Regions from separate parts of the Paenibacillus liaoningensis genome, predicted to be linked through region 2. Evidence: riboswitches for the same ligand, from Rfam matches in the RefSeq annotation. Region 2 holds a riboswitch; each other region holds the start of a gene.
What was found. A riboswitch is a leader RNA that binds a small molecule or an ion and turns the genes downstream of it on or off. The one in region 2 is predicted to bind cyclic di-AMP.
Positions count from the first base shown of each region.

Region 1: another riboswitch for cyclic di-AMP. It lies ahead of kdpF (K(+)-transporting ATPase subunit F); the one in region 2 lies ahead of AC6B99_RS08370 (hypothetical protein).
Region 3: another riboswitch for cyclic di-AMP. It lies ahead of AC6B99_RS27400 (C40 family peptidase); the one in region 2 lies ahead of AC6B99_RS08370 (hypothetical protein).

Region 1 is NZ_JCAALU010000009.1:44,495-48,774, forward strand. Features, by position in the region: gene kdpB (potassium-transporting ATPase subunit KdpB) at 1-87, opposite strand, end outside; gene kdpA (potassium-transporting ATPase subunit KdpA) at 110-1,789, opposite strand; gene kdpF (K(+)-transporting ATPase subunit F) at 1,830-1,907, opposite strand; cyclic di-AMP (ydaO/yuaA leader) riboswitch at 2,163-2,352, opposite strand; cyclic di-AMP (ydaO/yuaA leader) riboswitch at 2,461-2,661, opposite strand; gene AC6B99_RS14655 (response regulator) at 3,236-4,280, shown strand, end outside.
Region 2 is NZ_JCAALU010000005.1:116,534-120,813, forward strand. Features, by position in the region: gene AC6B99_RS08365 (beta-mannosidase) at 1-1,290, shown strand, start outside; gene AC6B99_RS08370 (hypothetical protein) at 1,482-1,901, opposite strand; cyclic di-AMP (ydaO/yuaA leader) riboswitch at 1,906-2,071, opposite strand; gene AC6B99_RS08375 (arsenic transporter) at 2,286-3,650, opposite strand; gene AC6B99_RS08380 (winged helix-turn-helix transcriptional regulator) at 4,080-4,280, opposite strand, start outside.
Region 3 is NZ_JCAALU010000020.1:70,534-74,813, reverse strand. Features, by position in the region: gene AC6B99_RS27410 (M1 family aminopeptidase) at 1-199, shown strand, start outside; gene AC6B99_RS27405 (hypothetical protein) at 215-1,030, shown strand; cyclic di-AMP (ydaO/yuaA leader) riboswitch at 1,460-1,631, shown strand; gene AC6B99_RS27400 (C40 family peptidase) at 1,633-2,103, shown strand; gene AC6B99_RS27395 (FAD-binding domain-containing protein) at 2,191-3,282, shown strand; gene AC6B99_RS27390 (GNAT family N-acetyltransferase) at 3,282-3,812, shown strand; gene AC6B99_RS27385 (aminotransferase class I/II-fold pyridoxal phosphate-dependent enzyme) at 3,887-4,280, opposite strand, start outside.

The DNA.
Region 1 (4,280 bases), on a different contig from region 2:
GACCGGATTCAGCTTGAGGAGGCTCATCTTTAGCGCCTCGGTCACGAGCGGTCCGGTGAACAGTTTTTTAGCACGTTGGTCATTCATAACGCTTACCCCTCATTTCCCTTTAACGGATCGTTAAAAACTCGGCAATTGGCCCTGTGACAATGACGGGCAGAAACGTGAGCGCGCCGATCAAAATAACGACGCCCATTAGCATAACCGCAAATAGCGAATTGTCCGTTCGGAACGTGCCTATCGTCTCCGGCACCCACTGCTTGCGGCTGAGTGATCCGGCTACAGCTAGCAGCGCGATCATCGACATATATCTGCCGAAAAACATCACGAGCCCGGTCGTTATATTCCAGAACGGTGTATTGTCGGCCAGCCCCTCAAACCCGGAGCCGTTGTTGGCGGCCGAGGACGTATATTCATAAAGCACCTGCGTAATGCCATGAAAGCCCGAATTGGATATAGCGCCTTGCCCCAGGTCGGTTAGAAAAGCCGCTGCCGTTGGCGCGAGAATAATAAACGGATGCACAAGAATGGCGATAGCAATGAGCTTCATTTCGCGCGGCTCTATTTTTCGTCCGAGAAATTCTGGTGTCCGTCCGACCATCAGCCCGCAGATGAACACCGTCAGCATCGCATACATCAGCATATTGACGAGCCCGACGCCTTTGCCGCCGAAGACGACGTTCAGCATCATTTGGGCAAGGGGAACGAGCCCGCCAAGCGGAGTGAGCGTATCGTGCATCGAATTGACCGAGCCGGTCGTGGCCGCCGTCGTCACCGTCGTGAACAGCGCGGACTGGGCGATGCCGAAGCGAACCTCCTTGCCCTCCATGCTGCCTTGCGAAGCGTCGATGCCGAGTGTGGCGATCAGCGGGTTGCCGCTTTTTTCAGCCGTATAGGAAATCGTAAGAAAGATCAGAAACAGCGCCATCATCGCCGAAAAAATAACCCAGCCCTGCTTGCTGCTTTTCGCAAACCGGCCATACATGAAGGGCAGCGCGGCAGGCAGTGCCCACATGGACAAAATCTCAATGACATTCGTCAGCGGGTTGGGATTTTCGAACGGATGGGCGGAGTTGACTCCGAAAAAACCGCCGCCATTCGTGCCAAGATGCTTAATCGACTCCAGCGAGGCGACTGGCCCGATGGCGATATGCTGAACCGCGCCCTCGAGTGTCGTAACGGTCAAGGTAGGGCTAAGCGTTTGCGGCACTTGCAGCGCCACAAGCAGCAGCGTAATGATAATAGCGAGCGGGAAGAAAATCCGCGTATGTGCTTTGACGAAATCCTCGAAAAAGTTGCCGAGCGTTCCGCCTTTGCTCGTAATGCCGCGCACGAAGGCGACAGCAACGGAAAAGCCGGTAGCGGCGGACGTAAACATCATCATCGTAATGACGGCCATTTGCGCAAAATACGTCAGCCCTGATTCGCCGCTGTAATGCTGGAGATTCGTATTGGTCATAAAGCTGATGACCGTATTTAGGACGAGTGTCGGCTCCATGCCGCCGATTCCATTCGGGTTAAGCGGCAGACCGCTTTGCACCCTCAGCAGTACATAGCTGACAGCTACGAGCACGAAATTGAGTGTAATAAAGCTGAGCGCATATCTTTTCCAGCTCATGCCTTGGCGATTTTTGAGCCCGATTACTGCATATATGAGCGCTTCGATTCGTCCAAACAGCTTGTCAGTACGGTTTGGAACGTTTGAAAACACGGAATATAAATAATGCCCAAGCGGCTTTGCGATCAGCATGATCATGCCGACGACTACCGCCATTTGCAAGACGTCCACAGCTGTTCCTCCCTTGCTATAAATGATGAAACGTTATTTGCTAAAATTTTTCCGGATGGAGCAAGGCGTAGACGAGATACACCAGCAAAGCTCCTGTAACGAGCAATATGACAATCATCCCCGTTCCTCCATTTCGCTAATGGACCGATCGCACCAGCGTATAAATCCGGCAATCAGCCCGAAAGCTGCGATTAAGGTCAAAGCCATTCCGATATCCAGCATAGCTGCAGCGCTCCTTATTTCGTTTTATCCCTAGTCATTTTGGAAAAAAAGGCAGCAAAAAAGAAGCCTTGGGCAAAGAGGACTCTTCACCCGCAGCTTCCTTCATCCGGGCATCATACGCCCCTGATTCGCCTGCGATAAGTGTAAGTGTGGCCTCTCCCGTTGACGCTTGCGAGGTTAGCTGTCGGATTCGGGCGCGAGAGACGCCCTACGCTTGGCACTTATCGTGCCCTTGCGATTCACCCCGTGACGCTCCCTGCCATCGTCCATTGGACAACGACAGAGAGCCGTCGATGGTTCCCCCGTTTCTGCGGCAGTGCAGAACTCAGCGTTTGAAACAAAATGCCTGCCGATGTTGCGAGTGCTATTTTCGAAAAAAAGACAACAAAAAACCACAGAGGCGTATGACGCTCTGTGGCCTGATTTACAAGGTCACAATCGTTCACCATTCCTCTCTACACCTGCGCTTACGAGGTTAGCTGTCGGATTCGGGCGGTGAGAGTCGCCCTACATTTGCCTGGAGTTTCATGACACTCCTGCAAACGATTCACCCCTGCGCTGCCAGCTTCCGACTCTCACATCGGATGGCTGCAGTGCGTTTGGTTCCCCCGCTCTTCGCCTATTGGGCGAAGACTCAGCGATCAAGCAAAAACGACTTCGTCGTCCTTCTGGGACGAGCGAAGAGCTTTGCCCTTAGAAATATAGAGAAAGGATAACGAAAACCTATACTTTCCTATATTTCAAGGTGAAACGGCTATCGCCTTCCTTTGGCGGCGCAGCGCGTTTCAGTCCGAGAAATATAAGCCTATTTATAAGTGCAAAACTTATAAATTCTTATATTTCAAAAAAAGGTTCATGCATGCTATGAATCATACTCCCCCGCCGCGATTGCTGTAAAGGAAGCTTACGCCGCAAAAGAGAGCGAATGCAGCGGATTAGTTTGATTTTAAACGCTTACAACGAGATTTATCTTTAGCAAGGTCGATTTATCTCGCGATTTCTTTAAAATATAGGAAAGCATATGATTTTTTTCTTCCTTTCTCTATATTTCATCGCGAAACGGTAGCTTTGCCGCCAAAGGACGGCTTCAGCCGTTTACGCTTGTTTACTCAAAGCACCCCCTCTTTCCAGAAAACAAGGAAACGAATATGATAAATAGCATGCTGACAGAATCAGGTGTTTGCGGCTGCTCGGCCGCGTATTTAAATAGCGGGGGGATGAACGATGTATAAAGTGCTGCTGGTAGATGATGAAGAAGAGACGCGCAGCGGGCTGCTGCACGAAATTGCATGGGAGCGCCATGGCTTTGAAATTGTGGATACGGCGGCGAACGGCAGGGAAGCGATGGAGCTGATCGAGCGTCTGGAGCCGGACATCGTAGCGACGGATATTAGCATGCCGTATATGAACGGCTTGGAGCTGGCGGAATGGACGAGGAAGACGTATCCGCTGACGCGCATCGTTATTTTTTCCGGCTATGATGAATTTGAATATGCCAAGCAGGCGATTGGCTTGCAGGTGGATGAATATATTTTAAAGCCTTTTTCCGCGCAGCAGCTGCTTGAGGTGATGGACAAGGTGAAGGAGCGGCTGGATGATGAGCGTGAGAAGCGGGAAAATATGCAGCTTTTGCAGGAGCATTACCGTACAAGCCTGCCGGTCGTAAAGGAGCTGTTCCTGTCGTCGCTGCTCACCCGCAAGCTTCCGCTGCGGCATATTGAGGAGAAGCTAGAGAAATATGAGCTGGATTTAGCGGGAGAGGCGTACATTGTGTCCGTGCTGCACACGCATGTATTGGAAGCGCTTCCCGGATTGCCGCTCCGCGCAGCGGAAAGCTCGCTTGCGGCCTCCAGCGATCTCGACCTCAAGCTGTTTGCCCTGCGCAATGTGGCGGAAGAGGTGTGGGGCAGACTCGGGCTGGGCAAAGTTTTTCTGCATCAGGATCGGGTGGCGCTGCTCGCAGTTGGACGGGGAGGAAGCGCGCAAGAGCTGATGGAGCGGACGCTGGGCGGGCTTGCTGAAATGCTGCAAAATATTCAGAAATACTTGCGTTTTCCCGTGACGATTGGGGTCAGCTCAACGCTGGCGGATGTCGCGCAGTTAAAGCAGGGCTATGAGGAGGCGCAGCAGGCGCTCGATTATCATAATTTGGTGGGCAGCAACCGGATCATCTGCATTGACGATGTAGAGACGCGCTATGTGGAGGAGCTGCAATTTGACGAGCTCAAGGAGCAGGCGCTCATTCGCTGCCTGCGCGTAGGCACGCATG
Region 2 (4,280 bases):
CGCAATCACCCATGTATCGCCATATGGTGCGGCAACAATGAAATCGATACGGCCTGGTCACATTATGATGAAAATATGGGCTGGGGCTGGAAGCGCGACTATACGCCTGAGCAGCGCGAGCAGCTGTGGGCTGATTATGAGGCGATTTTCCACCGGATATTGCCGCAGGCGGTCGCGGGGCTTGGCAATGGTATTGCGTATTGGCCTTCTTCACCTATGCGGGGGCTGACGGGAGACGGTGAGCAGCATGCTTTCAACTTGTCGAAGAGCGGCGATATTCACTATTGGGGCGTCTGGCATAACGTAGAGCCTTTTGAAAAATACAACGTCCACGTCGGCCGATTCATGAGCGAATACGGCTTCCAATCGTTTCCTGAGCTGCAAACGGTGCAGCAGTATGCGGAAGAAGCGGACATGGCCATTGAATCGGAGGTAATGCTGGCGCATCAGAAAAACGCGCGCGGCAACCAGTTGATCAAGGAATATATGGATATGTATTTGCGCCAGCCGAAGGATTTCCCGGCATTTCTTTATTTGAGCCAGGTTTTGCAGGCGGAAGCGATGAAGACAGCGATTGAAGCCCATCGGCGGAAAAAGCCATTTTGCATGGGGTCCCTGTATTGGCAAATGAACGATTGCTGGCCTGTCGCCTCATGGGCGGGAATGGACTATTACGGGCGCTGGAAGGCGCTGCAATATTATGCGGCACGCAGCTTCCGCGACATCATGCTGTCGTTTGACTGCGCGAGCAGCGGCCGCGTCGATTGTTATGTATTGTCAGATCAAAATGAACCTTTCATCGGCGAGCTTGCGCTTGAGCTGCGTTCATTCACGGGCGAGGTGCTGAAGCAGTTTGCCGTTCCGGTATCGCTTCAGCCAAACAACGGCCATATCGCCTGCTCCTTAGAGCTGGAAGCGCTGCTTTCCGAAGGCATTCAGCCAGGTGAAGTCGTTCTTGTGGCGAAGCTAAAGCAGGGTGGACTGCTCGTGGAGGAAAAGGAGCATTATTTCAGGCCGATGAATGAGCTTGAGCTTGCGGCTCCGGCCATAAAGATCAGCGAGGTTCAAGGCAGCGGCGGCACCGCTTATGTGCTGGAGACGGATACGCTGGCCAAGCAGGTTCGACTTTCTGCGTCGATCGAAGGTATTTTCAGCGACAACTATTTCGATCTGCTGCCGAACGAACCGCGTACGATTACGTTTTACGCGCGAAATCCGCAAGGAGATCAGGCTTTCAGCGCTGCGTCGCCGGGCGAGCTGAATGTCCATTCGATGACCGATTTTATTTAAAATATAGGAAAGTATATGATTTTCCCATCCTTTCTCTATATTTCTCGGACTGAAACGCGCCGCGCCGCCAGAGGACGGCGAAAGCCGTTTCACCTTGAAAGGACAAGCGGCCGATAGAAAAAAAGGAACCTTTCCTGCCAGCTGAAACATGGCGGGGAAGGTTCCTTTGCGTTATGGTGATCTAAAATAAGCTAAAAAATAGAAAGGTAGAATAAGGAGCGGCTAAGTAAAATAGGTTCCTCAGAAGCGCCGTCGTCCGGTTCAATTTCTGCGGTCCAGCTTTTGAGATGATGAATCGCATGATCGAATAGGTTGTACACACTGTGATGATCGGCTTGCTCGCTCCGAAGCGACCGTCCTGTAATAGACAAGGTGCCGATAAAGCTGCTCAGCGCGCTGCACCACAGGCCCCAATCATTAGGGCGCTCCATCTCGTCGACAAAAGTCTCGCCAAAGCCAATGCCTTTGTCCGTCGTTACCCGCAAGCAGGCACGGTTTCCGGCGTCGTCTACATTGAGTGCTGGAATGACAAACAGCTCAATGCGTTTGACCGTAAGCTTCATTGCGTGCTTCGCCTTAGGCGGAGCGTCCGGCGCATGAAGGACAATCATATTCATCTCTCCTCACGTTCGCTTACGGAGTTAGCTGTCGGATTCGGGCCAGTGAGCTGCCCTACCAGTGCGAGATGCACCGGATTCACCCCTTGCGATTCAAGCTTTCGCTTCAACCACGTTGTTGGTTCCCCCGCTTTTTCAATTGAAAAATTAAGCGATTTAATATTAGAGTGCTAGAATTCGGCTAGGGATATATATTAAACCGTTATTCCTCAATTGTAAACCTTTTAGTAGTAAATAAAATAAATAGTACTGCTGCCTTATAGGCAAACGGGCGCTGCCGTCATTTGGTGGCAGCGCCCGTTTGCCATAGAAATAGCTGCGGATTTATCAGAAAACACCTATTTGTAGACTGACCGCTCATGTATACGTTGTTGTGAGCTAGTGCATTGGGAAAATCCAGCCAACCCATAGAGCAAGAAGAGTGAGGGTAAACAGCAGCACAGGCGGAATGATGACAAGCGTTACTTTGACATAATCCATCCAACTGATTTTTACTTTGGATTTCTGCACAAGATTCATCCAAATGAGTGAGGCTAGCGTGCCTATCGGTAAAATGAGTGAGCCAATATCGCTCCCAATGACGCTGGCGAGGTAGGCGATTTTGAGGGTAAGCGGGTCGAGGTTCATTTCAGTAAGCGTGATCGTGCCGATCATGAGTGCGGGATGATTGTTGACGAGTGTAGACATGGCGGAGACGAGCCCTCCGATTAAAATGCTTGCATTCATCAGGCTGCCAGTAACGAGCGGCTCGAACACCTGAACGAGTCCTTGCGTCAGGCCAATGTTGTGCAGGCCATAAATAATGATATACATGGCGAAGGCGAATATGAGTATATGCCAGGGGATTTTACGCAAAATGTCGTTCGGTGGCATTTTCAGGTAAATCCAGCGCCAACAAAGGAGCAGCAAGGAGCCGAAAACAGCGACCCACTCAACGGGGATGTGCAAATAGGATGCAGCAAATAAGCTGAGCCGAACGGAGAAGACGAAAAGCAGAATCGATTTCATAAAGCGGCTGCTGTATTTGGGCTGTGCAGGCTTGCTTCCGGCAGGAGTGAGTAAAGGATGGTAGCCAGAGTGAATAGGGACGATTGAAATCGTATGGGGTACTTCCCGGGGAAGCTGATGGTAAAAGTAGAGGAACAGCAGCAAGGTGAGCAGCAGCAGACCTAGTGTAGCGGGGATAAACATCATGACGGTATGCATGTACAAATCCATGCCGACGATTTTCAGCGCAATCAGATTTACAATATTGCTGACTCCGATGGGAGCGCTGGAGGCGGTAGCGATTAATGCTCCTGAGAGTAGGTATGGAATTTTTTGGTGGTTTTTCAGTCCCATGTGATGCAGCATAATGAGCAAAATCGGGGTTGTGATAAGAATGCTGCCGTCATTGTTGAAAAATAGCGTCATCAGAAAACACATCAGGTTTACATACCAGAACAATCTGAGTCCTGAGCCTCGTGCTCGAATAGCAAGCCCTTCGGCTGCCCAGATGAAAAAGCCGAAGCTTTCTAGCACGATAGCCATGACGATCGTTGCCATAATAGTGATGGCAGCTCCGCTTACAGTGGCGCTAATATGCGCTAGGTCCGACAACGAGATGACTCCGCTCAATAGGACGAGAATGGCGCCAAACGTAGCAGGAATGGCTTCATTCAGCCCTCTGGGTCGCCACAAAATGAGCAAAATAGTGAAAAGGAAAGCAAACAGGGACACGATAATGGAAGGTAGCGAGATCAAATGTTAATCACCTCGAATTCTTGATTAAATTCATAGTGAAGCAGCAAAGGGTTATTCATTTGCGGCAGCAGCAGTATGCTGAGCGGTTTCTATGCTAATGCTGTCATAGCGATTATCTGTTGCCGTAGAGGATAGGGTTAGAATAGTAGGCTGTTTAATCGGTGGAGGAGGCTTAAGAATGAAATAGAGGGACAGGCCTGATGAGCAAATAATGAAGACAGTAAGCAATCGGGTTTCCTCCTTTCTAGTGATAACGCATATGAGGACAATTATCATGGGGAGATACGAATAATATATTTATATGTGGCCTACTGATAGAGGGTACTAGACGTTAATAGTAGATTGCTATAATTCCGCGAAGCGTCCCCCACTCCGAAAACACAAAACAACCCCGGCCCGATGGAGGGCCGAGGCTGCTTCGTTAACCTTTTACTTGGATATGGACATAGGCGCTACCCAATTGGATGACCATTGCTGCAATTCGCGAATGACCGGCTCCAGTGCGTGTCCCTTTTCAGTGAGCGAATATTCAATGCGAACTGGAATGTCTGGAAAGACGGCGCGGCTTACAATGCCCTCAACTTCAAGATCCTTAAGCCGCTCAGACAGCAGTCTGCCGCTAATGGGAAG
Region 3 (4,280 bases), on a different contig from region 2:
CGAGTCGCATATCCAGTACAAGGTTGTGCATGCTGCTCCGCTTGCCTGGGTGGCGGTTGACCCGAAAAACAGCAATGTGCTGGACAACAAGCATATTAACAATTTTATGCGCGCAGAAGTGCCCGAGCAGTCGCGCATTCGATGGAGCCTCGGCCTGACGAAGCTCATCGAAGGCTTGCTCGGATCCGTAGGCTGGTAGAGAGGAGGTTGAAAAATGAAGCAGCATATGAAGCAAGGCTGGCGGCTCGCTATCCGCCATTTCTATATCGTCATTCTGTTATTCCTTTACCAGCTATTATGGGGATTTTTCCTTTACCGTTTTGTTGATATGACTGTACTGCCGCTGCTGCGGCGCTTTCCGCTCCAGCATCCGTCTGACTCGGCCGTGTCGCTATTCTTCAGCGAGGCCCAGTTTCAATTGACGAAGACGGATTTGATCAATCCTTATTTGTGGCTTCTGGGCGGCTTGTTCGCTGCCCGCATGCTGCTGACGCCGCTGTTCAATGCGGGGCTGCTCTACTCGCTGCATCATATGGGCGAAACAGGTGAAACACAGTTTCTTCAAGGCATTCGCAAAGCTTGGAAGCCCGTGACGCTGCTCTATTGGCTGCGCACGCTGCTTATTTTCGCACCCGGCTGGTTCCTGCTGCCTCGCGCCTTCAAGCTGCTTATGGAGGGCCATTCGCTGGGCGAGCTGCTGCAAGGCACGCTGCCGGGCTTTGGCGGCTGGCTGCTATGGAGCTTCCTCGTTCACCTGCTGCTGCTCGCTATGCAGTTCGGCGCCGCCTCCGGCACGGGCTCCTTGCGCTGGCTCAGCCATGCGCTCCGAAATCTTTTCCCTTATGCCGGCCTCTCTCTGCTGATGTGGCTGCTGGCTGTTGCCGCTTCGCTCGCTGTGTCTGGGCTTTCCTATGCTTGGGCAGGCATGCTGGCACTCATCATGCATCAAGCCTATCATCTGCTGCGCACCTTGTTAAAAGTATGGACGCTCGCTGCCCAATACGATTGCCTGCAATCAAAGCAGAGCTGAGACCCTTAGAAAAATGAGGGCAACCCCACCTAATTCTCATTTAGTATTCTCATTTTTCTAAAGCCCTTCTCATAAAAAAACCGATTGCGGCCAAAAGGCCGAAATCGGTTTTTTGCCGTTATCCTGCACCTGCAGGTAAAGCCTCCATTTACTTCCCAGCCTATATGGCGACCTAGCTCAAACTCTCTAAATCTTCATTTTACGCTATAATTCTTGCCTATTCACACGATTCATAGCATATTAGCTGCCTATTTCTCATATAAACTGACAAAATGTTTTTTTGCCCAAGAACGGCGATAGATCGAACATTTATTAGGCAAGAAACTTGTTTTAACGCAAAATTGAGCCAAAAGGTTACATGAGAATTATTAGAAATTCATTCATATAGAAGGAAATCACATGAAAAAAACGAATTATTAGCGCAGAGCAAAATTAAACCAGCCTAATTTTTTATACCGCAAAGGTATAGAAATACGGGGGAACCACTTTGGGTGAATTGATTTCGATGCTTGGACGGCTTGATTCAAGTGTCTTGGAAATCATAGGGAACCTTCACAACCGAACCCCACAGCTAACCTCGTCGGCACCGGAAGGAGTTTCAAATTTTGAAGAAGGTTACTGCACTACTCGTTGGTCTTGTATTAATGCTTGCTTTCCAAGCAGGCAGCGTGTTCGCGAGTTCGAAGATGGATGGTGTTATCGCTGATCTGATCGGCACACCGTACCAAAGCGGCGGAACGACTACGAAAGGCTTCGACTGCTCCGGTTTTACGAAGTATGTTTTCGACAAAATGGGCATCGATCTTTCCCGTACTTCCCAAGCCCAATCGAACGATGGCAGTGAAGTGAAGAAGAGTGACCTGATCGCTGGCGATCTCGTATTCTTCAACACGAGCGGCAAAGGCATCTCCCACGTTGGTATTTACGTAGGCGATGGAAAGTTTGCACATGCTTCCTCGAGCAGAGGCGTTATTATTAGCAAACTTAGCGAGTCTTATTATGCTGATCGTTACGTATCAGCTACACGCGTTATGAGCCAAGACGCTTACGACAAGTACGCAAGCGAGCAATAGAGCCAGGCCACGCTTTTTTCGCTTACATAACGAAAAGCTGCTGTCTCAATCAGCAAAGCCGCAGTTGTTTGTCTTCGGACAAATAGCTTGCGGCTTTGCTGTTTTCTGGCAACGCCTTATGCAAGGGCACGCGACCACGGTATTCAGCAGGTTGTACGCGCAGCGGGACGCCGCTGGATGACGCTCGACGATGCGCCGCTGGCCGATTTGGAGGAGCTCCATACGTTTTCTCGGCGCAGTGAGCCTTACAAGGTATTTACGCCGTTTTACCGCATGTGGCAAGCCTTTATGCAGAGCCACTATTCCCCTGCGGGCGAGACAACACTGCAGCAGCTTAATACGCTGAAAAATATAGATGCCAGCATGGCAGAGCGCTTCAGTCTTCCGCGGGAGCATCTGGCTGCGGCAGCCTTTCAGCAGATAGATGACTCAGCCGGGCGCGGCCAATCCCACGCGAGCCATGCAGCCGAGGTGCTGGAGCAATTTCTAAATCAACGCCTGTCTGGCTATGAAGGCGGCCGCGACCAGTTTGCGGACGACCAGACGAGCCATTTGGCGCGTTATTTGAATACGGGAGCGCTGTCAGCACGGCAAGCCTACGAAGCGGCGCAGCAGCAGTTTGGAGCCGAGGCGTGGATTAGACAGCTGGCATGGCGGGATTTTTTTCTATATCAAGGAAAATACAATGAGGACTTCTACCGATATGAGCAGAAGTTTGATTTATCTGCGCTAAGCGATCAGCATTTCGAGGCATGGAGCGAAGGAAAAACGGGCATTCCTGTTATTGACGCCGCTATGAAGCAGCTAAATGAAACGGGGGAAATGCCGAATCGGCTGCGGATGGTTACCGCCATGTTTTTGACGAAAAATCTGTTATGCCCATTTACGTTGGGCGAGCAGTATTTCCGCCGCCAGCTCGCCGATTATGATCATACACTGAACCGAGGCGGCTGGCTTTGGAGCTCGTCACTCGGCTACGACGCCGCGCCATATTTTCGCATTATGAATCCGGCTACGCAGTCCGCAACACATGATCCGGGCGGCACTTACATTAGACGCTGGCTGCCGGAGCTTGCCCATCTGCCTGATAAGCGAATCCACCTGCCGCAGCCGCATGCCATCGTTGATTTGAAAGCTTCACGCGCCCGCGCGATTGAGGTTTATAAGGAGATTGTATAATGATGACAAAAGCAAATGCTGCACCTGCTGGCGCCCAGCCGCCATTTGGCTGGAAGGTTGCCGCAATGGATGCATCCCATGCCCGGCAGTTGTGCGATTGGCGGTATGAGCCGCCTTACGGCATCTATCAATGGCCCGCATGGGAGGTTATGGAGCAAGCCGAAATGGAGTTCGGTGATCCCGAGCTGCGCCAGAGGCAATATGCTGCTATTTTAGACGATCGCGGGGAGCTCGCTGGTTTTGCACAGTTTTTCCCGCTGGGGGATGAAGTGCTGCGGCTTGGATTGGGTCTTCACCCACAGCTTTGCAGCAGGGGCTCAGGCACCGCCTTTGTTGCGCTGCTGGTAGAGGAGGCTCGCCGCCGCGCTCCAAACAGCGAGCTGGATTTGGAGGTGCTGACCTGGAATGCACGTGCTATTCGTGTATACGAGAAGGCAGGCTTCCGCATTACCGACACGTATATCCGCCCGACACCGCAAGGCGCGGCGGAATTTCATTGCATGGTTTACGGAGGAGGGGAAGAAGCCTAGCGTCTCTCTCCCCCCTCCTCTTCCTTTCCGCTTCCTTTCCTAGCCCTTCCTTAGCCCTTTCCGCTCCGTTCCCATCAACCGCCGACCCGCTCCAACTGCTGCAACGGGTCAGCCTGCCTCGTCTGGCTCATGTAGCAGCCCATTCGCTCCAAAGCCTCCGACAGCTTTGCTGATGATACCGAATAGGAGCAGCGGATGCGCCCTTCACCGCCTGGTCCAAAAACATGCCCTGGCACAACGGCCACGCCCGCTTCCTTCATGAGCTTGAAGGCGAACTGCTCCGAGCTTAGTCCCGTATGGGCGATGGATGGAAAAGCATAAAACGCCCCTTCCGGCATATGGCAGGAAAGCCCAAGCTGCTGCAAGCCGCCCACGAACATCGCCCTGCGCTGCTTGTAAGCCTCCTTCATTAGATCCTTGTCTGCCAATCCGCTGCGCAGCGATTCCAGAGCAGCAATCTGTCCCATA